Regions from separate parts of the Marinobacter sp. NSM genome, predicted to be linked through region 1. Evidence: predicted binding sites of a transcription regulator. Region 1 holds the regulator's gene; each other region holds the start of a gene.

What was found. Region 1 encodes sigma-54, which starts transcription at its own class of promoters, with help from an activator protein. Its sites were predicted from a motif close to ANTGGCATNNANNTTGCTNT; they were not measured.
Region 2: a site for sigma-54 is predicted at 3,108-3,127, ahead of ACTZWX_RS05825 (CmpA/NrtA family ABC transporter substrate-binding protein). Genes of this name have one in related genera too.
Region 3: a site for sigma-54 is predicted at 2,685-2,704, ahead of glnA (glutamate--ammonia ligase). Genes of this name have one in related genera too.
Region 4: a site for sigma-54 is predicted at 3,418-3,437, ahead of flgB (flagellar basal body rod protein FlgB). Genes of this name have one in related genera too.

Annotation. Positions count from the first base shown of each region.
Region 1 is NZ_JBQTCK010000006.1:231,527-237,286, reverse strand. Features, by position in the region: gene ACTZWX_RS14460 (HPr family phosphocarrier protein) at 1-132, opposite strand, end outside; gene rapZ (RNase adapter RapZ) at 139-1,023, opposite strand; gene ptsN (PTS IIA-like nitrogen regulatory protein PtsN) at 1,064-1,531, opposite strand; gene hpf (ribosome hibernation promoting factor) at 1,630-1,932, opposite strand; gene ACTZWX_RS14440 (RNA polymerase factor sigma-54) at 2,008-3,543, opposite strand; gene lptB (LPS export ABC transporter ATP-binding protein) at 3,728-4,453, opposite strand; gene lptA (lipopolysaccharide transport periplasmic protein LptA) at 4,461-4,997, opposite strand; gene lptC (LPS export ABC transporter periplasmic protein LptC) at 4,981-5,580, opposite strand; gene ACTZWX_RS14420 (KdsC family phosphatase) at 5,577-5,760, opposite strand, start outside.
Region 2 is NZ_JBQTCK010000002.1:372,871-378,630, forward strand. Features, by position in the region: gene ACTZWX_RS05810 (hypothetical protein) at 1-82, shown strand, start outside; gene ACTZWX_RS05815 (nitrate reductase) at 90-2,765, opposite strand; gene ACTZWX_RS05820 (hypothetical protein) at 2,768-2,914, opposite strand; gene ACTZWX_RS05825 (CmpA/NrtA family ABC transporter substrate-binding protein) at 3,251-4,615, shown strand; gene ACTZWX_RS05830 (ABC transporter permease) at 4,627-5,619, shown strand.
Region 3 is NZ_JBQTCK010000007.1:133,673-139,432, forward strand. Features, by position in the region: gene pip (prolyl aminopeptidase) at 1-441, opposite strand, end outside; gene typA (translational GTPase TypA) at 634-2,445, opposite strand; gene glnA (glutamate--ammonia ligase) at 2,837-4,240, shown strand; gene ACTZWX_RS15145 (DUF4124 domain-containing protein) at 4,439-4,963, shown strand; gene glnL (nitrogen regulation protein NR(II)) at 5,204-5,760, shown strand, end outside.
Region 4 is NZ_JBQTCK010000001.1:755,958-761,717, reverse strand. Features, by position in the region: gene ACTZWX_RS03585 (ABC transporter permease) at 1-244, shown strand, start outside; gene queF (NADPH-dependent 7-cyano-7-deazaguanine reductase QueF) at 263-1,081, shown strand; gene ACTZWX_RS03575 (adenylate/guanylate cyclase domain-containing protein) at 1,082-2,521, opposite strand; gene ACTZWX_RS03570 (nitroreductase family protein) at 2,698-3,273, shown strand; gene flgB (flagellar basal body rod protein FlgB) at 3,508-3,906, shown strand; gene flgC (flagellar basal body rod protein FlgC) at 3,939-4,391, shown strand; gene ACTZWX_RS03555 (flagellar hook assembly protein FlgD) at 4,409-5,086, shown strand; gene ACTZWX_RS03550 (flagellar hook protein FlgE) at 5,115-5,760, shown strand, end outside.

The DNA.
Region 1 (5,760 bases):
GGCATCTACGTCCCGTCCCTTGCCGCGGATTCGTACCTGGCTGTCAAAGCCAGAGGCGGTGGCCACAAGCTTGGCGGTGGCGCGGGCATGCAAGCCCAGTTTATTGATGATGGTGACGGGGCGGCAGATCATGTTCGATCAGATCTCCCCTCGGGCCTGGAGATGGGGAAGTTCAGTATGACGAACCTGTACGTTGTTGTATCGGGTGCGGAAGTGCTGGCCCAGTTGCTCGCAGACATAGACGGAACGATGTTGGCCACCGGTACAGCCAATAGAAATGGTCATGTAGCTGCGGTTGCTGTCGGCAAACGAGGGCAGCCAGGTATCCAGGAAGCGGATCAGGTCGTCCACCATTTGCCCGGTGAGAGGTTCCCGCTCGAGAAATTCGATAACCGGCTGATCGGTACCGACGTATTTGCGCAGGCTAGTGTCCCAGTATGGATTGGGCAGGCAGCGCACATCGAAAACGTAATCGGAATCGACCGGTACGCCATGCTTGAAACCGAATGACTGGAACAGCAGAGCAAGCTCCTGATCCTTGCGACCGACCACTCGCTGTTTGACCATGTCGCGCAGTTCATACATCGACATGCCGGTGGTGTTGATGTAAAGGTCTGCCAGTTTTGACAGCGGTTCCAACAGTGCCTTTTCGTTGGTGATGGCTTCTCGGAGGGAGGTGCGGTCGTCGCTCAGCGGGTGCTTTCGGCGTGTAGCGTGGAACCGCTGCAGCAGAGATTGTTCATCGGCATCCAGAAAGATAATCTCGACAACGACTCCCGCATCGCGAAGCTGGCGATAGATTTGTTCGAAGTTGGCCAGTTCGGCAGACAGGTTGCGGGCATCGATGCTGACGGCCATTTTCCGGAGTCGCCCCGGCGTTTCCTGTTGCGCCGCTTCCCGGGTCAGCGGGAACAGCAGTCCGATGGGAAGGTTATCAATGCAATAAAAACCCAGATCTTCGAGCACATGCAACGCAGTACTCTTACCCGACCCGGATCGGCCACTGACGATGATCAGTTTCATGATGGACGCTCCTGCCTGCTACTGTTGGTGCTACTGCTTATCAGGATGCCGCCGTCATGCGCTGGTAAAGGGAGGCTGCATCCTGGCACTGGCGAAGCTGTTCACAGAACCCGTTGTCGTTGAATTTCTCGGCCAACTGGCTTAGCAGCTCCAGATGTTCACTGGTGGCTTCTTTGGGCACGATCAAGGCAAACACCAGGTCGACCGGCTGATTGTCGATAGCATCGAAGTCGATGCTCTCTTCCAGTGTCATCAGCACGCCGATCACACGGTCCAGCCCCTCCAGCCGGCAATGGGGTATGGCAATACCCTGGCCGATACCGGTGCTGCCAAGCCGCTCGCGAGAAACCAGATTGCTGAAAATCTCGGTGTCGCTGAGGATTTCATCCTGATGATGAATATGCTCTGCGATGGTTTCCAGTACCCGCTTCTTACTGGAGGCCGGCACCCGGCACAGCGTCAGTTCGGGAGCCAGAATGTTGTCGATGGTCAGGGATGTATCGCTCATGGATCGACTGTGATTCCGTAAAAAAAAGGCTGCGGCCGGTATGCCCCGCCGCAGCTCGTATCATTGAAACACCCGGTACGGTGGTGCTATGAGTGCGCTCAGCCGTTGCCGTGCATCCTGTCTACGTTCTTTTCTTTGTGCTTGAGGATCTGGCGGTCCAGCTTGTCCACCAGCAAATCAATTGCGGCGTACATATCCTCACTCTCTGCCTTTGCATGGATATCGCCACCGATGACATGCAGGGTGGCTTCAGCCATCTGACGTACCTTCTCAACTTCCAGCGTCACCTGACAGTTACTGATGTGGTCAAAGTGACGCTCCAGCTTCTCGAACTTGGTGTTGACGTAATCCTTCAATGCAGGGGTCAGTTCTACGTGATGGCCTGAAATGTTGAGTTGCATAGGCGTCTCCTGTTGTCATCATGCCGGTGTTGCCACCGGGCTGCGTGTCCGGTGCTTCGTGCACCGGAAAAAACATTAAACCAGTCGTTTGCGCTCGTTTGAAGGAGGGATGTGCATGGCCTCCCGGTATTTGGCAACGGTGCGCCGGGCCACATTGATGCCCTGTTCTCCAAGCATGGCTGCAATCTTGCTATCGCTCAACGGCTTTTTTGGAGTTTCTTCTGAAATCAGTTTCTTGATCATCGCACGAATAGCAGTGGAGGAACATTCTCCGCCCTCAGCGGTACTGACGTGGCTGGAGAAAAAGTACTTCAGCTCGAAAATGCCGCGGGGTGTGTGCATATACTTTTGCGTGGTGACCCGTGAAATGGTGGATTCGTGCATTTCTACGGCCTGGGCGATATCCGAGAGGATCAGCGGCTTCATCGCTTCCTCCCCCTGGTCCAGGAAACCCTGTTGGTGCTCAACAATCCGGGTGGCGACTTTCAGTAGCGTTTCATTGCGGCTTTGCAGGCTTTTAATGAACCACTTGGCCTCCTGCAATTGATCCCGCAGGTAGGTGTTATCAGCACTGCTATCGGCGCGACGGATCAGCGATGCATAGCTGGCGTTGACCCGAATTCTCGGGGCGATCTCCGGGTTGAGCTCAACACGCCACCGGCCTTCGTGTTTTCGGACGATGACATCTGGTATCACGTAATCCGGCTCCGCTCGGTCGACCACGTCACCCGGGCGGGGGTTGAGGCTGGTAATCAGGGCCAGAACCTCGCGCAACTGATCTTCTTTGAGTCTGCTGCGGCGCAGCAGTTGCGCGTAATCCCGGTTGCCCAGCAGATGCAGGAACTGGGTAACCACCAGGCGGGCCTGTCGAAGCCAGGGGGTATCTGGCGGCAACTGGTTGAGCTGAATCAGCAGGCATTCCTGCAGGTCCCGGGCGAACACGCCCGGCGGGTCGAAGTGTTGTAGCCGGTGCAGGACCGCTTCTACCTCGTCCAGCTCAAGGGGGTCTTCTTCGGTTTCGTCCTGCAGGCCGGAATGGATTTCCTCAATCGGTGAGGTCAGGTAACCGCGCTCGTCCACAGCGTCCATCAGGGCGTGGGCGATTGCCTGGTCACGCTCGCTCATGGGGGTGAGGTTGAGCTGCCATTCCAGGTGGTCCTGGAGGGTCTCGGCCGGTGAATTGCGGGTTTCGAAATCCGACTCGTTCTCATCATCCCCTTTGCTGGCTGGCGCCGGTGCAGACTGGTAGATATCGTCCCAGGCGGTGTCTACGGGCAGGTCGTCGGGGATGTTATCCGGGATGTCGTTTTCGGAGGCCCAGTCCGGGCCATTTTCGTTTTCATCCCAGTCAGAGGCAGCCTCGGTGGCTGGTTCATCGTGGTCGGAATCCCGGTCTTTATGTTCGTCCTGGGTATCGGCATCCGTATCGGGGGTGTCAGACTGATCGTCATCCTCGGAAGTTTCCAGCATGGGGTTGGATTCCAGTGCCTGCTGGATTTCCTGCTGGAGGTCGAGGGTGGAAAGCTGAAGCAGGCGAATGGCCTGTTGCAGCTGGGGCGTCATGGTCAGACTCTGGCCCATCTTAAGCTGTAATGAGGCTTTCATAACCATGGCTCAAGATCCATAAATCAAGGGTGTCCCGGTAGTGACGTTGCCTGCTGTCAGGCAAAAAAAATTGTTATACGCTGGTTACTTGCCGCTCACTGTTACCAGTATAAGCAAGTTCTTTGCCGAGTTTACTTGCTACAGATCATCAAAACAATCAGACCTCGGTCGTCGAGGGGTTTTCTTCCGCTTACAGGTGGAACTCATCACCCAGGTAGACTTCCTTGACCTGCTGATTGGCCAGGATGGCTTCCGCATTGCCGGAGGCGATGATATGGCCGCCGGAGACAATGTAGGCGTTTTCACAAATATCGAGGGTTTCCCGCACGTTGTGATCGGTGATCAGTACGCCAATGCCCTTGTCCCGCAAATGCCGAATGATGTGCTTGATGTCACTGACTGAAATCGGGTCTACCCCGGCGAAGGGCTCATCCAGCAGAATAAACGCAGGTTCCATGGCCAGCGCCCTGGCGATTTCGACGCGCCGCCGTTCACCACCGGACAGCGCCATACCCAGGCTGTCCCGGATATGGGTGATGTGAAATTCCTCGAGCAGTTCCTCAAGTTTGGCTTCCCGCTCAGGCCGTTTCATGTCTTTTCGGGTTTCCAGAATGGCCATGATGTTGTCGCGCACGGTCAGTTTGCGGAATACCGAGGCTTCCTGGGGCAGGTAGCCGATGCCTTTGCGTGCCCGGCCGTGCATGGGCAGGGGTGTGATGTCCTGGCTGTCAATGGTGATTCGGCCGCGGTCGGAAGGTACAAGCCCGACAATCATGTAAAAACAGGTAGTTTTCCCAGCGCCGTTAGGGCCGAGCAGGCCGACGATTTCTCCGGACCGGATTTCCAGAGACACATCCAGAACCACTTTTTTCTGTTTGTAGCTTTTTGCCAGGTTGCTGGCCCTGAGAACTGCCATCAGTAACCTATTCGTCTGTGGGGTTGCTGGAGCCGCGAGGCTGAATCACCATTTCCACCCGGCCAGAGCTCTCTTCCGAAGGCGTGCCGCCTTCTGCAGTGACCACCCTGCGAACGGTGTCGTATTGGATGACGTCGCCACGGAACACATTGTTGCCCTGTTCAATCACTGCCTGGCGCTCGAACGTCAGCCGGTTTTCCGCCGCTGACCAGGTGATGGTCCGCGCCCGGGCGTCTGTCATGGCTTCACCTTCCCGTGCCGGCTGGCGATATCGGGCGGGTTCGCCGCTTGCCTCAATCCGGCTGAGACCTTCGGGGCTTCGATACAGTACCACCCGTTCTGCGTTCAGCTGGGTGGCCCCCTGAACCAGTTCAACGTCGCCGGTGTAGATGGCGGTCCCTTCGGTATCGTCCAGGCGGGCGGAATCAGCGCTGACCTTGATGGGGGTGTCGGAATCCAGATCAAACGCGGTTGCCGGGCTGGCCAGCATCAGTGCGGCCAGTATGACCGGCAGTCGGTGTGTGCGCTTACCTGATGGTTTCATATTGCCCTTCCACCCGGGAGTTGAGTTCCAGTATGCGTTCGTTTATCCAGGCTTTCATGCCATTGGCCTGGGTAACGCCGAACGGTTCGGTAATGGTGACCGGTTGATCGGTGTATACCGTGCCCTGGCGGTTATCCATGGTCAGTGAGTCGGTTTTCAGGGTGGCTTCAGAGTCGCCGGTTTGCCGGAGTACGACGACATTGCCCGTCAAGGTCACCTGATCATCGTCTTGGCGGAGGCTACCTTCATCCGCTTCGATTATCCATGGTGGGGTGGCCTGTTCGCTGAAAATCCTGGCCCTTGGAGCATTCATGGTGGCGTAGTTGGTGTCTTCAAACTGCTCAATTCGGGGGCTGGATATCGACATCTTAAGGTTGCCGTGTTCGTCCCAGGTTGTATAGCGGCCCTCGATTATAAAACTGTCGGGTTCCGACGGGCCCCTGAGTTCTGCGGCATCGCCCCGCACACTGTCACCTTCCTCGTTCTGCCACATCAGGAAGACGGTCGCGAGAACCGTGGCTGCCAGCGCCAGGGTTCGAACCCAGGGTTTGCGAACGATGTCCGACAGGGCCCCCGGGATCATGACGGCTTACCCAGATAGGGGGCCAGAGTAGCGTCCAGCCGGTTTTGCGCCCAGAGTATCAGGTCACATGCTTCACGCACGGCGCCGTGCCCCCCCAGGGCCTGGGTGCAATAGTCGGCTTGCTGACGCACCAGCCAGTAGCCGTTGGGCACGCTGATACCCAGGCCGGCGAATGTCAGG
Region 2 (5,760 bases), on a different contig from region 1:
AACCTGCACGGTTGCGGTTACTTTGAATGCCCGCGGTTTGCGGTACCGGGTGCCGGTTTCTTTGCTACGCAGCCCGGACTGATCCGGTTTCAGGCAGGCTCCCGATCCGCCGATTTCGCCAGCAAGCCACGAATTTCAGGTATACAAGAGCCACAATTGCTGCCGCACTGCAGCCGCTGGCCCAAGGCTTCAACGCTGGCGGCCCCATCCTCGATTGCCTGGTTGATCTGGCGCTCGCCTACCTGGAAACAGCTGCAGACCAGCGGTCCGGTCGGTTCTGCATCAATCGAGCCTGCAGCCAACAAGGATCGGCGCTGCTCCGGCGTTAGGTTATCGGAGCCAAAACAATCATCCAACCAGCCGAGGTCCGGCATGGATTGCACACAGGGCTCCACAAGCAATACGCCATCCAACCGGTTGCCAGTGAGCCAGATCGCACGAAAACGACGCCGGGCAACATCTTGCATAACCAGCTCCGGTTCCCTGGCGAACACCTGCTGGGCCCATTCACGCCAGTCCATGGACCGTCGACCGGCCAGCCACCAGGACCGGCTATGAGGCAGCGCCTGGTGGCTCCAGTAGTCCAGTGACATAGCGTCCAATGTGGTGCCCCCGGCCGCGGGCAGCATCAGCCGGGCTTGCCATCGGGTGATGAGTGGCCGAAGGGTGGCTACGCCAAATTTGGCTTCCGGCTGCCCCGAAATCGGGTCGACGATGGGGGCGATCAGGTTGGAGGCCAAGGCTGAGGATGCAAACTGCCGGTTCCAGTGAATTGGAACGAATACCTCTCCGGGTCTCTGTGCGGCGCTGGCCCGGACCCGGCCGGTAAATCCCTTTCGGGTTGGCCCTGTCAGGGTAGCCAGTGCGCCTTCCATTAAGCCAAAGGTGGCGATGTCCTTCGGGTGCACCTCGATAAAAGGCTCACTGCGATGGGCAAACAGTCTGGGCGCCCTTGCCGTGCGCGTCATGGTGTGCCATTGGTCCCGGATACGGCCGGTATTCACGATCAGGGGATACCGGGCATCGGGCTGCTGTCCGGGCGGCAGGTTCGAAACCGGTACCAGGCGGGCGCGGCCATCGGGCGTGGGGAAACGACCATCGGAGAACAGCCGTCGGGTCTGCAGCCAGGAGCCGGGATTGCCCCCGGTAAGCGGCCACTGCACGGGTTGGAGCCGGTCATATTCCGCGGGGCTCAGCTTGGCCAGGGCGGAAATATCAAACACTCGCTCACCGCCGTTACCATAACCGGACAGTGCCGCATGTTCCCTGAAAATCTCCGCAGGTTCCTGGTAATCAAAGGCGTGACCATAACCGAGCGCCTGGGCGACATCCCGGATGATTCGCCAATCCGGCCGGACACCCTCTGGCACGGGCAAAAATCGACGCTGGCGTGAAATGCACCGTTCCGAGTTGGTCACGGTGCCGTCCTTCTCGCCCCACCCGGCGGCAGGCAGCAGGATATCGGCATACGCCGTGGTATCGGTCTGGGCCACGCAATCTGAGACTATAAGGGTCTCGCATCGCGCCAGGGCCTCCCGGACCCGGGCGCTGTCGGGCAGGCTGACGGCAGGATTGGTGCCCATCACCCAGAGCACCCGGATGTCGCCCCGATGAACGGCTTCAAACAGATCCACCGCCTTATAGCCCGGTCCCGCTGCCAATTTCTCACTGTGCCAGAAGTCGGCAACCCGTTGGACCGCGCCGGGCGTGTCGTAGTCCATGTGGGCCGCCAGGGTATTGGCCAGACCGCCCACTTCCCGCCCACCCATGGCATTAGGTTGACCGGTGAGTGAAAACGGACCGGCGCCGGGCCGGCCAACACGCCCCGTGGCCAGGTGGCAGTTGATAATGGCGTTGGCCTTGTCGGTGCCAGCCACCGACTGATTGATACCCTGGGAAAAGGCGGTGACTGTCCGATCGGTTTCGGCGAACCACCGATAGAAGCGTTCCACGTCCACAGCCCGAAGGTCACAGCCACGGGCGACCGCCAGTATCGAAGGAGCGCAGGCGCGGGCCACGCTCAGGGTTTCCTCGAAACCGTTGCAATGCTGTTCCATGTACTGTGTGGCCAGGGCTCCGTGGTCATTCAGCCAAACCAGTAAGCCATTGAACAGCAGGGTGTCGGTTCCCGGCCGCAGTTGCAGGTGCAGGTCAGCCATCTCTGTGGTTGCGGTTTGCCTTGGGTCAATGGCCACCACTTTGCGCCCGGACCGGTGGGACGCTTTTATCCGCTGATAAAGCACCGGATGCGTCCAGGCGGCATTACTGCCCGCCAGCACCAGTAAGTCCGCCAGTTCGAGGTCCTCATAACAGCCGGGCACGCAGTCCTCACCAAACGCCCTCTTGTGGGCTGCCACCGCGGACGACATGCACAACCGGGAATTGGTATCCACGTGCGGGGTGCCAATAAAGCCCTTGGCCAGCTTGTTGGCGATGTAATAGTCCTCGGTGAGCAGTTGGCCAGACAGGTAAAAAGCCACAGACTCCGGGCCATGATCTCTGACCGAAACACGGATGGCCTCCGCTACCCGGTCAATAGCTTCCGACCACTCAACGTTATGCCCTGCCACACGAGGGGCCAGCAACCGGTCGTGTCCGGTCACGGTCTCATGCAACGCAGAACCCTTGACGCAAAGGCGACCATTATTGGCCGGGTGCCCTACATCGCCCTGAGCGGCGTCAGGTTTCGCCAGAATGCCACAGCCCACACCGCAATAAGGGCAAGTGGTAGCGGTACTTTCAGGAGTGGTTCGGCGGTTTTTCATGATCAATCCTCTGCTTTACCCATAAAAAAGCCCGCCATCCGGGGTCTGTTTCCAGAGCCGGGGCGGGCTTCTTTGCCAAAATTGTCTGTTTTATGGAAAGCAATAACGGGGCCAGAGATTGCCAAACCAGCATTTACCAGGCCGGCCATGTGGCAACACCCGGGCTATGGCCTTGTTCAGCAGGTCATCAGCTCAGGCAAGGCCGGGATATCCCCTGACTTGAGGTTTCACATTGGTGCGAAATCGCTCAGGTTGCACCAAAAACAGACCGGGCTTTACTGTCGTTTCCCTCGCCAAACACGGAGATGGACATCAAACCTTTGAAAACTATGAATATTAAAAAATGGCACGGCTTATGCTGAGGTAACAGCGAACCATCAAGACATCACATCTCTCATTCTAAGGCATTGGCGCCTGCTCTCCGGAAACGGAGGGTGGGCGTTTTTTTTGCGCGCCAGAAAAGAGAGACACAGAGAGGTAACAGCATGAACACACGCCGTCATCAACTCAGAGGCTTGCTCACAGCCGCGCTGATCGGGCTGAGCACACTGGCCCAGGCGAGCATCGGGCCAGCCGAGAAACCAGACCTGAAGCTGGGCTTCATCAAACTCACCGATATGGCGCCCCTGGCGGTTGCCTGGGAGCAAGGCTACTTCCTGGACGAAGGCCTGTTCGTGGAACTGGAGGCGCAGGCCAACTGGAAAGTGCTGCTGGACCGGGTGATCACCGGCGAGCTGGACGGTGCCCACATGCTGGCCGGCCAGCCTCTGGGCGCATCCATTGGCTATGGCACTCAGGCCAACATCATTACCGCCTTCAGCATGGACCTCAACGGCAACGCGATTACCGTGTCCAACGCGGTGTGGGACACCATGAAGCCCCACCTGGAAATGGATGGCGACAAACCCGCCCACCCGATCTCCGCGAGCGCACTGAAACCGGCGGTGGAGCAATCCCTGAGCAAAGGCGAGCGGTTCCGGATGGGCATGGTGTTCCCGGTGTCCACCCATAACTACGAACTCCGCTACTGGCTGGCGGCCGGTGGCCTGAATCCCGGCTTCTACGCCCCACAACGGGGTGATACCAGTGGCACCTTGCAGGCCGATGTTCATCTGTCCGTTACCCCGCCGCCGCAAATGCCGGCGACCATGGAAGCCGGCACCATTCAGGGCTACTGCGTGGGCGAACCCTGGAACCAGCAGGCGGTATTCAAGGGCATCGGGGTGCCGGTCATCACTGATTATGAGATCTGGCCAAACAACCCTGAGAAAGTCTTTGGTGTGACCGAGACCTGGGCAGAGAAGCATCCCAATACCCACCTTCGGTTGTTACGGGCACTGATCCGCGCGGCTTACTGGCTGGATGAAAACGACAACGCAAATCGCCAGGAAGCGGTAGAGCTGCTTTCACGCTCCAGCTACGTGGGCGCAGACAAAGACGTGATCGCCAACTCTATGACCGGCACGTTCGAATACGAGAAAGGGGATGTGCGGGAGGTTCCGGACTTCAACGTGTTCTTCCGCTATCACGCCACCTACCCCTATCCCTCGGATGCCATTTGGTACCTGACCCAGATGCGCCGGTGGGGCCAGATTCCGGACGCCAAGCCGGATGACTGGTACATGCAGACCGCAGCCAGGGTATACCGGGGTGATCTGTATGCTCAGGCCGCACAGTCACTGATCGATGATGGCGTGATGAATGCCAGTGACTTCCCGGACTTTGACGCCGAGAACTTTGAACGCCCCTACCAGGGCGAGCTGATTGACGGTGTGCCTTTCACACCTCGCGAGCCGAACGCTTACATAGACCGCTTTGATATCGGGCTGAAAGGCACCGAGACACCGTAAGGGGGCACAACATGAGCACATTAAGCATAAGGATTGGTCAGTCGATGGCGACCAGGAGCCGCAACCTGCTCGCCCGGCTGAGCCCGAATGAATTGTTGGCGGCCGGCAAACAGAGTTTGCTGCCCTTGATCGGAATTCTGGTGTTTCTGGGATTCTGGCATCTGGCAGCTCCCCAGGTGCAGACGTCCCTTGGCGCCTTTCCGGGGCCGGCTCAGGTCTGGGAGCAGGCGGGGCAACTCTGGCAAGAGCACGCCAACCAGCGGGAACGCGCCAGCCAGTTCATCGCCATGCAGGAGCAGCGTAATGCCAGGATTCTGGCTGACAACCCGGAGGCGGAGGTGCGGATCCGGTCTTATCCCGGCGCACCCACTTTTATCGACCAGATCGGTACCAGCCTGGTCACGGTGTTGTCTGGATTTGCCCTGGCCACGCTGATTGCGGTGCCCCTGGGAATTGTGTTCGGTCTTAACCGGTATTTTCAGGCGGCGGTCAATCCGCTGATCCAGATCTTCAAGCCGGTGTCGCCCCTAGCCTGGCTGCCACTGGTGACCATGGTGGTGTCAGCCACGTACGTCAGCGATGAACCGATGTTCCAGAAGTCGTTTCTGACGTCGATGATCACGGTCACCCTATGCAGTTTGTGGCCGACGCTTCTCAATACCAGCGTTGGGGTGGCGGCGGTGAATCCGGACCTGCTGAATGTGTCGAAGGTGCTGAAGCTGTCGTTCTGGACCCACGTTCGCAAGGTGGTGCTGCCGTCGTCGGTACCGATGATTTTTACCGGGTTGAGGGTGTCTTTGGGTATTGCCTGGATGGTGCTGATTGCGGCGGAGATGCTGGCGCAGAGTCCCGGGCTTGGGAAGTTTGTGTGGGATGAGTTTCAGAATGGCAGCAGTCAGTCGTTGAGCCGGATCATGGTGGCGGTGCTGGCCATCGGGTTTATCGGGTTTTTGCTGGATCGGGTGATGCTGTTGATTCAGAAGAAGGTGGCCTGGAATGAGTAGCCAACACTCACCCATTGCCGCGTTTAACCCTGAAATCTCTGACGGCGGAGCATGCCGCACCGGGTGGGTAGTGCCTCCCGGGACACACGGTGAATACGTCCCTGTACGCTCCGCAAAAACATCCATGTTTTTGAGGGTCCC
Region 3 (5,760 bases), on a different contig from region 1:
ATAAAACCAGTGGATGTCTTGGGGCCGGCACAGAAAAATCCCCCGGAGCACCAGCCCGGAGACCCGCTCCGGGTAGGTCTGAGCATACACCAGGCTTAACGTTGAGCCCCAACTGCCACCGAACAGCAACCAGCGATCAACACCCAGAAACTGGCGAACGGTTTCCATGTCCTCCACCAACTTGTCGGTGCTATTGCCTTCCAGCTCCGCCAACGGGGTGGAGCGTCCCGCTCCACGCTGGTCCATCAGAATGATGCGGAAGCGTTCGGCATCGAAATATCGCCGGTGATTATCCTCACATCCGCCACCGGGACCGCCATGAACCACCAACACAGGGATACCCTCCGGGTTGCCGGATTCTTCAAGGTAAAGCTCGTGGGGCTCTTCCACCGTCAGGTGATGACGGGCGTAAGGCTGGATTTCGGGATACAGGCTCAGCATGACGAACTCCGTTTCAGGGATAACGGTAGTCTAGCTGAGATTAGCGAAGGGAATCACGGTAACGCTTGAGGAAACACGAAAAACCAAAACAAAGAATATCAGCCACGGACAACGCGGACGTTCACGGACGAATGAGCAGTTCTTTCCTTAAAGTGTCCGTGTGCGTCCGTGTTGTCCGTGGCATAAAGTCTTTTACTTCTTACCGGCGCGCTTACGCTCGTTCTCGGTCAGCAGTTTCTTGCGCAGACGGATCGACTTGGGCGTTACCTCTACCAGTTCGTCGTCATCAATGAACTCCAGCGCCTGCTCCAGGGTGAACTTGATGGGCGGTACCAGGCCGATCACTTCGTCTTTACCAGAGGCACGCATGTTGTCCAGCTTCTTGCCCTTGGTGGGGTTAACCACCAGGTCGTTGTCACGGCTGTGAATACCACACAGCTGGCCTTCATAGATCTCTTGGCCCGGGTCGAGGAACAGCTTGCCACGGCTCTGCAGGGTTTCCAGCGAGTAGGTCAGCGCTGTGCCCGTGGCCATGGAGACAATCACACCATTCTGGCGGCTGGTTACGTCACCCAGTTTGATCGGGCCGTAGTGGCTGAAGGTGGACGTCAGTATGCCAGTACCAGAGGTCATGGTCAGGAAGGTGTTCCGGAAACCAATCAGGCCACGGGCGGGAATGGTGTATTCCAGGCGGATACGACCCTTGCCATCCGGGATCATGTTGGTCATGTCGCCCTTGCGCAGTCCCATCTGTTCCATAATGGAACCCTGGTGCTGCTCTTCAATGTCAATGATCACGTTTTCGTACGGCTCCTGCTTGACGCCGTCGATCTCCTTGATTACGACCTCCGGGCGGCCCACGGCCAGCTCGAAGTTCTCACGGCGCATGTTCTCGATCAATACGGACAAGTGCAGCTCACCCCGGCCGGAGACCTTGAACTTGTCAGCAGAGTCACCTTCTTCTACCCGCAGCGCCACGTTGTGCAGCAGTTCTTTTTCCAGACGTTCCTTGATGTTACGGCTGGTCACGTACTTGCCTTCTTTACCGGCAAACGGTGAATCGTTGACCTGGAAGGTCATGGATACCGTGGGTTCGTCAACGGTCAGCGCCGGCAGGGCCTCAACATTGGCGGGATCGCATAAGGTATCAGAGATGTACAGCTGATCCAGACCACTCACGCACACAATGTCGCCAGCCTGGGCCTCTTCCACTTCCACGCGCTGCAGGCCGGAGTGGCCCATGATCTTCAGGATACGGCCATTACGCTTCTTGCCATCGGCACCAACAGCCACCACCGGAGTGTTGGTTCTGACCTTGCCACGCATAATGCGGCCGATACCGATCACGCCCAGGAAGCTGTTGTAGTCCAACTGGGAGATCTGCATCTGGAATGGGCCGTCCAGGTCTACGGAGGGCGCGGGCACGTGGTCGACAATCGCCTGGAATACGGCGTCCATGTTGTCGTCCAGGTTTTCGTGCTCCATGCCGGCAATGCCGTTCAGGGCGCTGGCGTAAACAATCGGGAAGTCCAACTGCTCGTCAGTGGCGCCCAGGTTATCAAACAGATCAAACACCTGGTCCACCACCCAATCCGGGCGCGCACCCGGGCGGTCAATCTTGTTCACTACCACAATCGGGCGCAGGCCAGCGGCAAACGCCTTCTGGGTTACAAAACGGGTTTGCGGCATGGGGCCGTCAATGGAATCCACCACCAACAGCACGCTGTCTACCATGCTCATGACTCGCTCAACTTCGCCACCAAAATCCGCGTGCCCCGGGGTGTCCACGATGTTGATGTCGTAGTCTTTCCATTTCAGCGCGGTATTCTTCGCCAGAATGGTGATGCCACGCTCTTTTTCCTGGTCGTTGGAGTCCATAACGCGCTCGTTTTCGAGCTCTTTACGGTCCAAAGTTCCAGACTGGCGCAACAATTGGTCAACCAGGGTGGTTTTACCGTGGTCAACGTGGGCAATAATGGCAACGTTTCTAAGCTTATCAATCACAACGGGTATCCTGCAGAATTTAGCGGCGAGCAGTATATAGAAAAGTCCATGTCGATAATATGAAGAATAGTGCCTAATATGTAACCAATCGACTAATGCACCGTTATCAGGCAGGATAATAATCAATGCACCAATAAAGTGCACACGTTCAGTGCAACCAATGCCTGTAAGCTGCACTCCGGTGCGCCAGAATCGCCCCAAAGCCTTGCCGCTGCGCTGTTCTGGCGCAAAAACGAAAAACTGGCAAGCCCCTTGCTTATCGTTGAGCAGCCGTAATTGAAAGGTAAGAGCCAACAGCTTCTGTTAAGCTGCCCTGACCTGAAAAAGATCGGGCTTTAGCCCGCTGAACGATCCGGCACAACGAACACGACATCACTACGGAGCATGCACAATGTCCAAGACGATTGATTTGATCAAAGAACACGAAGTGAAATGGATTGACCTGCGCTTCACCGACAGCCGCGGTAAAGAGCAGCACGTTACCCTGCCCGCCACCGAGGTGGATGAGGATTTCTTTGCAGATGGCAAAATGTTTGATGGCTCCTCCATTGCTGGCTGGAAAGGCATCAACGAATCCGACATGATCCTGATGCCGGACGACGAGACCGCCGTACTGGATCCGTTCACCGAAGAAACCACTGTCAACATCACCTGCAACATTGTAGAGCCGTCTACCATGCAGGGTTATGAGCGCGACCCCCGCTCTGTTGCCCGTCGTGCCGAAGAGTACCTGAAGTCCACCGGCATCGCCGATGGCGCACTTTTTGGCCCGGAGCCCGAGTTCTTCGTGTTCGATTCCGTTAAATGGAACGTGGACATGCAAGGCGCGTCTTACCACATCCATTCTGAAGAAGCTGCCTGGGTTTCTGGCGAAGACTTCGATCGCAACAACATCGGCCACCGCCCAGGCGTGAAAGGCGGCTATTTCCCGGTTCCACCGGTCGACAGTCTGCACGACCTGCGTGGCGCCATGTGTGCAGCTATGGAATCCATGGGCCTGGACATCGAAGTGCACCACCACGAAGTGGGTACCGCCGGCCAGTGTGAAATTGGCGTTGGCGCCAACACTCTGACCCGCAAGGCTGACGAAGTTCAGATCCTGAAGTACTGCGTGCACAATGTGGCCCACGCCTACGGCAAAACCGCCACATTCATGCCCAAGCCGGTTGTGGGTGACAATGGTTCCGGCATGCACGTACACATGTCCCTGAGCAAAGACGGCAAAAACCTGTTCGCTGGCGACAGCTATGCTGGTCTGAGCGAGGCCGCTCTTTACTACATTGGCGGTGTGATCAAGCACGCCAAGGCCATTAACGCCTTCACTAACAGCTCTACCAACTCCTACAAGCGTCTGGTTCCGGGCTTTGAAGCTCCGGTTATGCTGGCTTACTCTGCCCGTAACCGCTCTGCCTCTATCCGTATTCCGTACGTCAATAGCCCGAAAGCGCGTCGTATCGAGGTTCGCTTCCCTGACCCGTCTGCCAACCCGTACCTGGCATTCGCCGCTCTTATGATGGCCGGTCTGGACGGTATCCAGAACAAGATCCACCCTGGCGATGCCATGGATAAGGATCTGTATGATCTGCCGAAGGAAGAAGCCCTCAACATTCCGAAAGTTGCAGAGACTCTGTCTGAAGCCCTGGACTGCCTGGAAGCAGACCACGAGTTCCTGACCCGTGGCGGCGTGTTCACCGAAGACATGATCGCAGGCTACATTGACCTGAAACGCGGTGAAGTTGAGAAGCTGAACATGACCACTCATCCGGTTGAGTTCCAGCTTTACTACTCCTGCTAATGCAATGCACCAATAAGGTGCATTGCATCTAGGCTTGAAAGCCCCGCCCCGTGCGGGGCTTTTTTGTGCCGTTTTTCTCAAATCCCACCAAACACCCCGCGCCCTTAACGATATGTAACCAAGGGATCGCCCTCCGGCGTTGAAATGCCCGCATCCGCCGCCGATAATCGAGACAGTTCACTACCGCAGGTTATTGTCATGAAAGCACCTCTCACGCTCGCAACCGGCTTGTTACTGCTGGCCACCGCATCCGCCCATGCAGAGGTTTACCGCCATGTGGATGCCCAGGGCAATGTAACCTTCTCGGACGAGCCCATGCAGGGTGGGGAAGAAATCGAGGTTAAACCGGTAACCACCATCACACTGCCAAAGCCTGACGCGGTGCGTGAGACCGAACAGCTGCTTGAGGAAGTGGAGCGCGAAGGTGCAGCCTATGAGAGCCTTTCCCTCGTCTCCCCTGAGAACGACCAAGCCTTCCACAGTGGCAACGGCGACGTCACCTTTGAAGTGCGTAGCACCCCCAGCCTGCGGCGCGGTCATCGATATGAGGTTACCCTGGACGGCCAACCAGTTGGCCAAAGCACTTCAGGCTCCATTACTGTCCGTAACGTTGACCGAGGCACGCACCAAGCGGGCGTTCACATTGTTGATCGCGACGGCATACAGGTGAAAAGCGGCCAGCCAATCACCTTTACCATTCACCGACCTTCGCGCCTGAACTGATATATACGCACTACTTTAGTGCAACCGCACCACGATAAAGCCATACTTTGGGCAGCGAAGGGGCAAAACCCCGGCTGCCTGTAGCGACAAGCTCCCCATCTGCACCAACCTACAGCACCCGGATGCCCTCCGGGCCCTGCTGTGCCCGGACTTAGACCATCGTCTTATCTCAGCAGGCAAAACTGGTTCGTTTTTTGCAAAATCGGTGTAACCATTATGAGTTTAAAACGGAAACCAAGCATGTCGTTCCAACCATCCATCTCGCTGGGAAGCGGTTATAAGAGCATTCTGGACAGCCTGACCACGGCCGTTCTGGTGTTGGGAAACGACCTGACCATCCGTTACCTGAACCCCGCCGCCGAAAGTCTGTTTGAAACCAGCATGACCCGTAGCCAGGGCCTGCCCCTGAAAGACGTTCTGCTTGATTCTGAGGACGCTCTGAAAACCTTGTATGCGGCAGCAGGCAATGGCCAATCCTACACCCGGCGAGAAGCGGAGTTCGCTTTACTGAGCGGCTCAAGGCTGACGGTGGACTATTCGGTGACACCCATCAGCCTTGAACCCATGGAGCTGTTGATCGAGATCCAGCCCCGGGACCGGCTGATGCGCATCAGCCGCGAGGAAGACATTATCTCCCAACAGGAGACCACCCGGATCCTGGTTCGCGGCATGGCCCACGAAATCAAGAACCCATTGGGCGGCATTCGAGGCGCGGCTCAACTGCTTGACCGGGAGCTGAACGACGAAGACCAGCGCGAATACACCCGGGTAATCATCGACGAGGCAGACCGCCTGCG
Region 4 (5,760 bases), on a different contig from region 1:
TGTGCTGACACCGCTGACGTATCTTGGTGGGGTGTTCTACAGCATCGATATGTTGCCGGGGTTCTGGCAAGGCGTGTCGATGGCCAACCCTATACTGTATATGGTGAATGGTTTCCGCTTTGGAATACTGGGTGTTTCGGACGTTAATCCGTTTGTCTCCCTTGGTATGATTCTGGTTTTCATTGTCCTTTTGGCGACCATTGCATTGCGTATGCTTGCCCGGGGCAAGGGTATCCGCCACTGACAGGTTTCAGGAAAAACTATGGCTTTGCACAATGCGCCGCTGGGAAAGGCCAGCGACTATCCGGATCAGTACGATCCGTCTCTGTTGTTCCCGGTTGCCCGTGAGGAAAACCGCCGCCGTATCGGGCTGGAGGATGGCCGCTGGCCGTGGTTTGGTGAGGACCTCTGGCAGGCGTGGGAGATCTCCTGGTTGCGCCCGGGCGGCGTGCCAGCAGTTGCCTGGGGGGAGATCCGCTTTCCGGCGGCGTCGCCGTCGATTATCGAAAGTAAATCCCTGAAGCTCTATCTGAATTCCCTGAACCAGGCGGTGTTCTCATCGGCGGATCAGGTTGCCGAGACCATTACCGCCGACCTGTCCAGCGCCTGTGGCGCCGCCGTGGCTGTGCGGCTGTTCAGTGTCGACGAATCTGCCCCTGCGGAAGGTCGGCCGCAGGGCTATGAGCTGATTGATGACGAGCCGGTAGACGATGTGGTTTACGAATACTCGGCGGATTCACTCAGCGCAGGCGAGGAAGTGGTCAGCGAGCAGCTGTGTTCCCACTTGCTGAAAAGCAATTGCCCGGTCACTGGCCAGCCTGACTGGGCCAGCGTGTTCATTCGTTATACCGGCCCGAAGATAGATCGTGCTGGTTTGCTGCGTTATGTGGTCAGTTTTCGCCAGAAGCAGGATTTCCATGAGCATTGCGTGGAAACCGTGTTTACGGATTTGATGGCCCGTTGCCAGCCAACAGAATTGATGGTTTGTGCCCGTTACACGCGGCGGGGAGGGCTGGATATCAACCCGTGGCGCAGCACCCGTGCAGGGGGTGATGCCGGACCGAGGTTGGTCCGGCAGTAGTTAGTCGGCATCGTCTTCCTGACGCAGCCTGTCGGCTGCGTCTTCAAGGGCAGCGAGTACCTCTCTGCGTTCCCTTTCGGTGATCTTGTCGGAGTCCAGGTACATGGCAAAGCCGCTGTGTTCATGTTCCAGGAAGCTGCGGTTCGGGCCCATATCCCGGCGGAAGTCCACCACTTCGTAAATGGGTACCGGCTTACCGAAGCCCTTCACTGTGATCTCGCCTTTGTCCCGGCACATGATGCGGTCTTTGATCAGAGAGAAGGTCTCGTAGGACACCAGAATCTCGCCAGGTTCTGCGAGGCTTTCCAGCCGGCTGGCCAGGTTCACTTCCTTGCCGATGATGGTGTAGTCCATCCGGTTTTCGGCACCGAAGTTGCCCACCGTGGTGTATCCGGTGCTGATACCCATACGGATCTCAAGCGGGGTTTTGATGCCCTGGCTCCGCCATTTCTGGCGCATGATCTTCATATGCTTGCGCATGTCGATGGCCATGGACACACAAGCAAAGGCGTCTTCCCGTTGGCCACGGCTGGTAGGGTCGCCAAAAAAGATCATGATGGAATCGCCGACGAATTTGTCGATGGTGCCACCGTATCGGAGAGCGACTTCCGACATTTCATTGAAGTAGTGATTGAGCAGTTCGGTCAGGGCTTCGGGTTCCATTTCCTCAGACAGTTCGGTGAAGCCCTTGATGTCGGAGAAGAATACGGCCAGTTTTTTGCGCTGGGTTTCCAGCCGAACGTCACGCTCGCCGGTAAAGATGGATTGCCAGACCTGCGGCGACAGGTATTTGGATAGCTTGTGGGAGAGCGCGATAGACTGTTCACGTTGGTTCTGGATCTGGGTTTTTGCCAACAACAGTGTGCGGGCCTGTTGGTGGGAGTAGTAGGCGGTTACGCAGATATAGACGCCGGTAGAGGCCAGGGCCACAATGCTGGTCAGCAGCGGCGACTGCAGGCTGTCGGCAACGCCGAAGGTGGCTGCAGACGCCGCAAGTGAGGCGAGCATGAGTACGGTGCCGAACAGCCACTGGCGGATACCGCCAACAATCAGACAACTGAACATCAGCATTAACAATATGGACACCGAGGGAATGGCAATCAGGCCGATAAGTCCGATGAAGGTGCCACCAATAACGCAGTCCAGAAACAGCATCTTCTGCCGGATTCGTGGTGAGCGGCGAAGAAACGTACGCCGGGTCAGCAAATGGGCGATGTGCGGCCAGGTAAGTGCGCCGGCCACAAACCATAGTAGCCATTGCTGAAATACGCCCTGGAGGATTCCGGCGACAATAATCGCGGCCGTTGCGGTGTAGGCGATGATTCGGCCGTTATAATCCGGCATGGGCGGAATGGCCACGGTGTGGTCGTGGATGTCCGCGGAAGCGAGTTTACCCGCGCTGTTGGCGACATTGCGCAAATCGGCCTGTGCGCTCATCATGTCAAAACCGAGTCTTCCCGGTGGCAGGAATACAGGGCCCTGCGGTTGCGAAAAGCTTGTTGGTCACTCATTGTATGCCGCCGAACACGTTATCGTTGTTGGTAGTTATTTTTCTATGTGTAGTTACTACTAAAGATTAACAGTATTAAGTGTAACCCACAATTCGGTGAGCCAGTATGACGTCCGTAACCCGTTTCCTGCTTGAGAGAGCATCCGAACCCCGTTTAGAAGAGCCGGCACCGCCCCGCCACATAGTGGATGTGGCATTTCAGTGCGCCGCCAGGGCGCCTGACCATGCCCTGCTAAGGCCATGGCGCTACCTTGTGGTGGAGGGAGAAGCCCGGCACGCCCTGGGCGAACTGTTTGCCAGCGCGTGCCCTGAAACTGCCAGTGAGCAGGAAATCGAGAAAGCCCGGCGCGCGCCTCTTCGAGCGCCAATGGTGATTGTGGGCATTGCAGCGCCACAATCCCACCCGAAAGTGCCCGAGGTTGAACAGTTGATGTCTGCCGCAGTGGGCATGAGCTTCCTGGGGCTTGCCCTGCGGGATGCCGGTTATGGCGCGATGTGGCGTACCGGGGGCGTGGCTTATCATCCCGAGGTTCTTGATGGGTTGGGCCTGGAGCCGGGGGAGTCGGTTGTTGGTTTCCTGTATACCGGAACGGTGTCTGTTGAAAAACCGTCTGTGCCGCGCCCTGAGACCAAGGCTTTTGTAAAGGCATGGCGCGGTCCCGGTCGCCAGGAGGGCTGGTAACCGTCCAGATGTGATCCTGATAGCGGCAATCCGTTTATCCGCCAAGGGAAACGGTTTGCCGCCTTTGCCCGAAACTCCACCCTGTTGCCGCTCACTTTCTGATCATGCTCCTCCGCAAGCCCTGTCGCCCAAGCGCTCCATGAAACTGGCACCACCTTTGCTTTAACTCTTTCAGAACGCAAATCCGGCAAGCCGCCGTTCAAGCGGTGCCGGTGCAGAATTCCGGAGGCAGTCATGGCAATTACATTTGATAGGGCACTGGGTATTCACGAGCACGCACTCCAGGCCAGGGTGCAGCGCGCGGAAGTACTCGCCAATAACCTGGCCAATGCCGATACCCCGGGCTACAAGGCCAGGGATATCGATTTTCGCGCGATGATGCAGAAGGCGCAGGAATCTGTCAGTGGTCTGCAGATGGCGACCACGCATCATGGCCACATGGACACTTCCAGCCCGGGTAGTGACGGTGAACTGCTATACCGCAATCCGCAACAGCCGTCTGTCGACGGCAATACCGTGGATGCCCAGGAAGAGCAGAGTCGCTTCATGCGCAATGCCATGGACTACCAGGCCAGCTTCCAGTTTTTGAGCAGCAAGTTTTCCGGATTGACCAAAGCCCTGAAGGGTGAGTAAGCCGCAGTCATTTACGATTTGAGGAGATTGCCATGTCACTGGGCAACATTTTTGACATCGCCGGTTCCGGCATGACCGCACAATCCCTGCGGCTGAATACTACGGCTTCAAATATTGCGAACGCCGAGACTGCCAGTTCCAGCACAGAGAATGCTTACCGGGCACGCAAACCGGTCTTTGCCGCCATTCAGCAGGCCATGCTGAATCCGGACCAGCAGCAGAGTTTCGGCACCAGCCTGAACGAAGGTCCCGGTGCCGGTGTGCGGGTTGAGGGGATTCTCGAAAGCGATGCAGAGTTGCAGATGCGCTACGAGCCTAACCACCCTGCTGCCAATGAAGACGGTTACGTGTTCTACCCGAACGTGAATGTCGTTGAGGAAATGGCAGACATGATGTCTTCCTCCCGCAGTTTCCAGATGAACGTGGACGTCATGAACACTGCCAAGTCCATGATGCAACGAATCCTGACGCTGGGTCAGCAGTAAATAGTGAGGAGTGAGTCATGAGTGCAGTGAATTCGGCTTCGGCCTCAGACGTACTGAGCCAGTATCGGATCAATCAGGACGACAAGGCCCGGGGCGGCAGCGAGCTTGGCAAAGACGCTTTCATGGAATTAATGCTCGCCCAGCTTAAAAACCAGAACCCGTTAGAGCCCCAGGACAACGGCGATTTTATCTCCCAGTTGGCGCAGTTCAGCTCCCTGGAAGAAATGCAGAACCTGTCGGGCACCGTTGAGGATGTGGCCGGACAGTTCCGTTCCAGTCAGGCGCTGCAGGCCTCTGCAATGGTTGGCAAGACCGTTCTTGCGCCTTCCAGTGTGGGCATTCTGGGTAATGATGGCGAGATTACCGGAACCATCGAAGTGCCAGCGTCTACCGGTGGGCTGCGGTTGTCGGTGATGAACCAGAGCGGTGAGCTGGTGCGCCAGATTGATATGGGCAGCAGCCAGGCCGGTGTGGTGTCGTTCCGTTGGGATGGCGAGGACGGCAACGGCAATCCTTTGCCGCCTGGACCGTACCAGATTGTCGCGCAGGGATCTTATCCGTCCGGCCCTGAACAACTCGGTACCATGGTTAGCGCCAATGTGGACAGTGTGTCCCTGGGCAAGGGCGGTTCCATTACTCTCAATCTTGCCGGTATGGGTTCCATTGCCCTGTCCGATGTAAAACAAATTAACTGATCCGGTGTCAGACCAGGAGGTATAAGTCATGGCATTTAATACAGGTTTGAGCGGCCTTCGGGCGGCCTCGGTTGATCTGGATGTCACCGGCAACAACATTGCCAACGCCAGTACGGTGGGCTTTAAAGGCAGCAAGGTGCAGTTTGGCGATCTGTACGCCAGCGGCTTTCTGAGCGGCGGCACTAATCCGATCGGTGATGGCGTGCGCGTTCAGGACGTCAAGCAGTCCTTCGGCCAGGGTAACATCAGCTTCACTGATAACGGCCTGGACATGGCCATCAGCGGTGATGGTTTCTTTATCCTGAACAACAACGGTGAAATCCGTTATTCCCGGGCCGGCCAGTTCGGTATCGATAAAGACGGGTTCGTCACCAACAACCAGAACATGCGGGTTCAGGGTTTTACCGCGGATGACGACGGCAACCTGTCTGGTATTCGGGGTGATCTGCAGATCGAGACTGACAACCTGGCGCCACGCCGTACCACCAATCTGCGATCCGATCTGAACCTGGACTCCCGGCAATCTGTGCTGGAAAGCCGGGTAGTGGACTTCCAGACGGTTTCCATGGGTGATCTGACCGTAGACGATGTCTTCCGTGTCGCCTACTCGGACGGCACCAACTCCCCGGACATCACCATTCCTGCTGGTTCCACCGCGAGAGACGCCGCGGGCA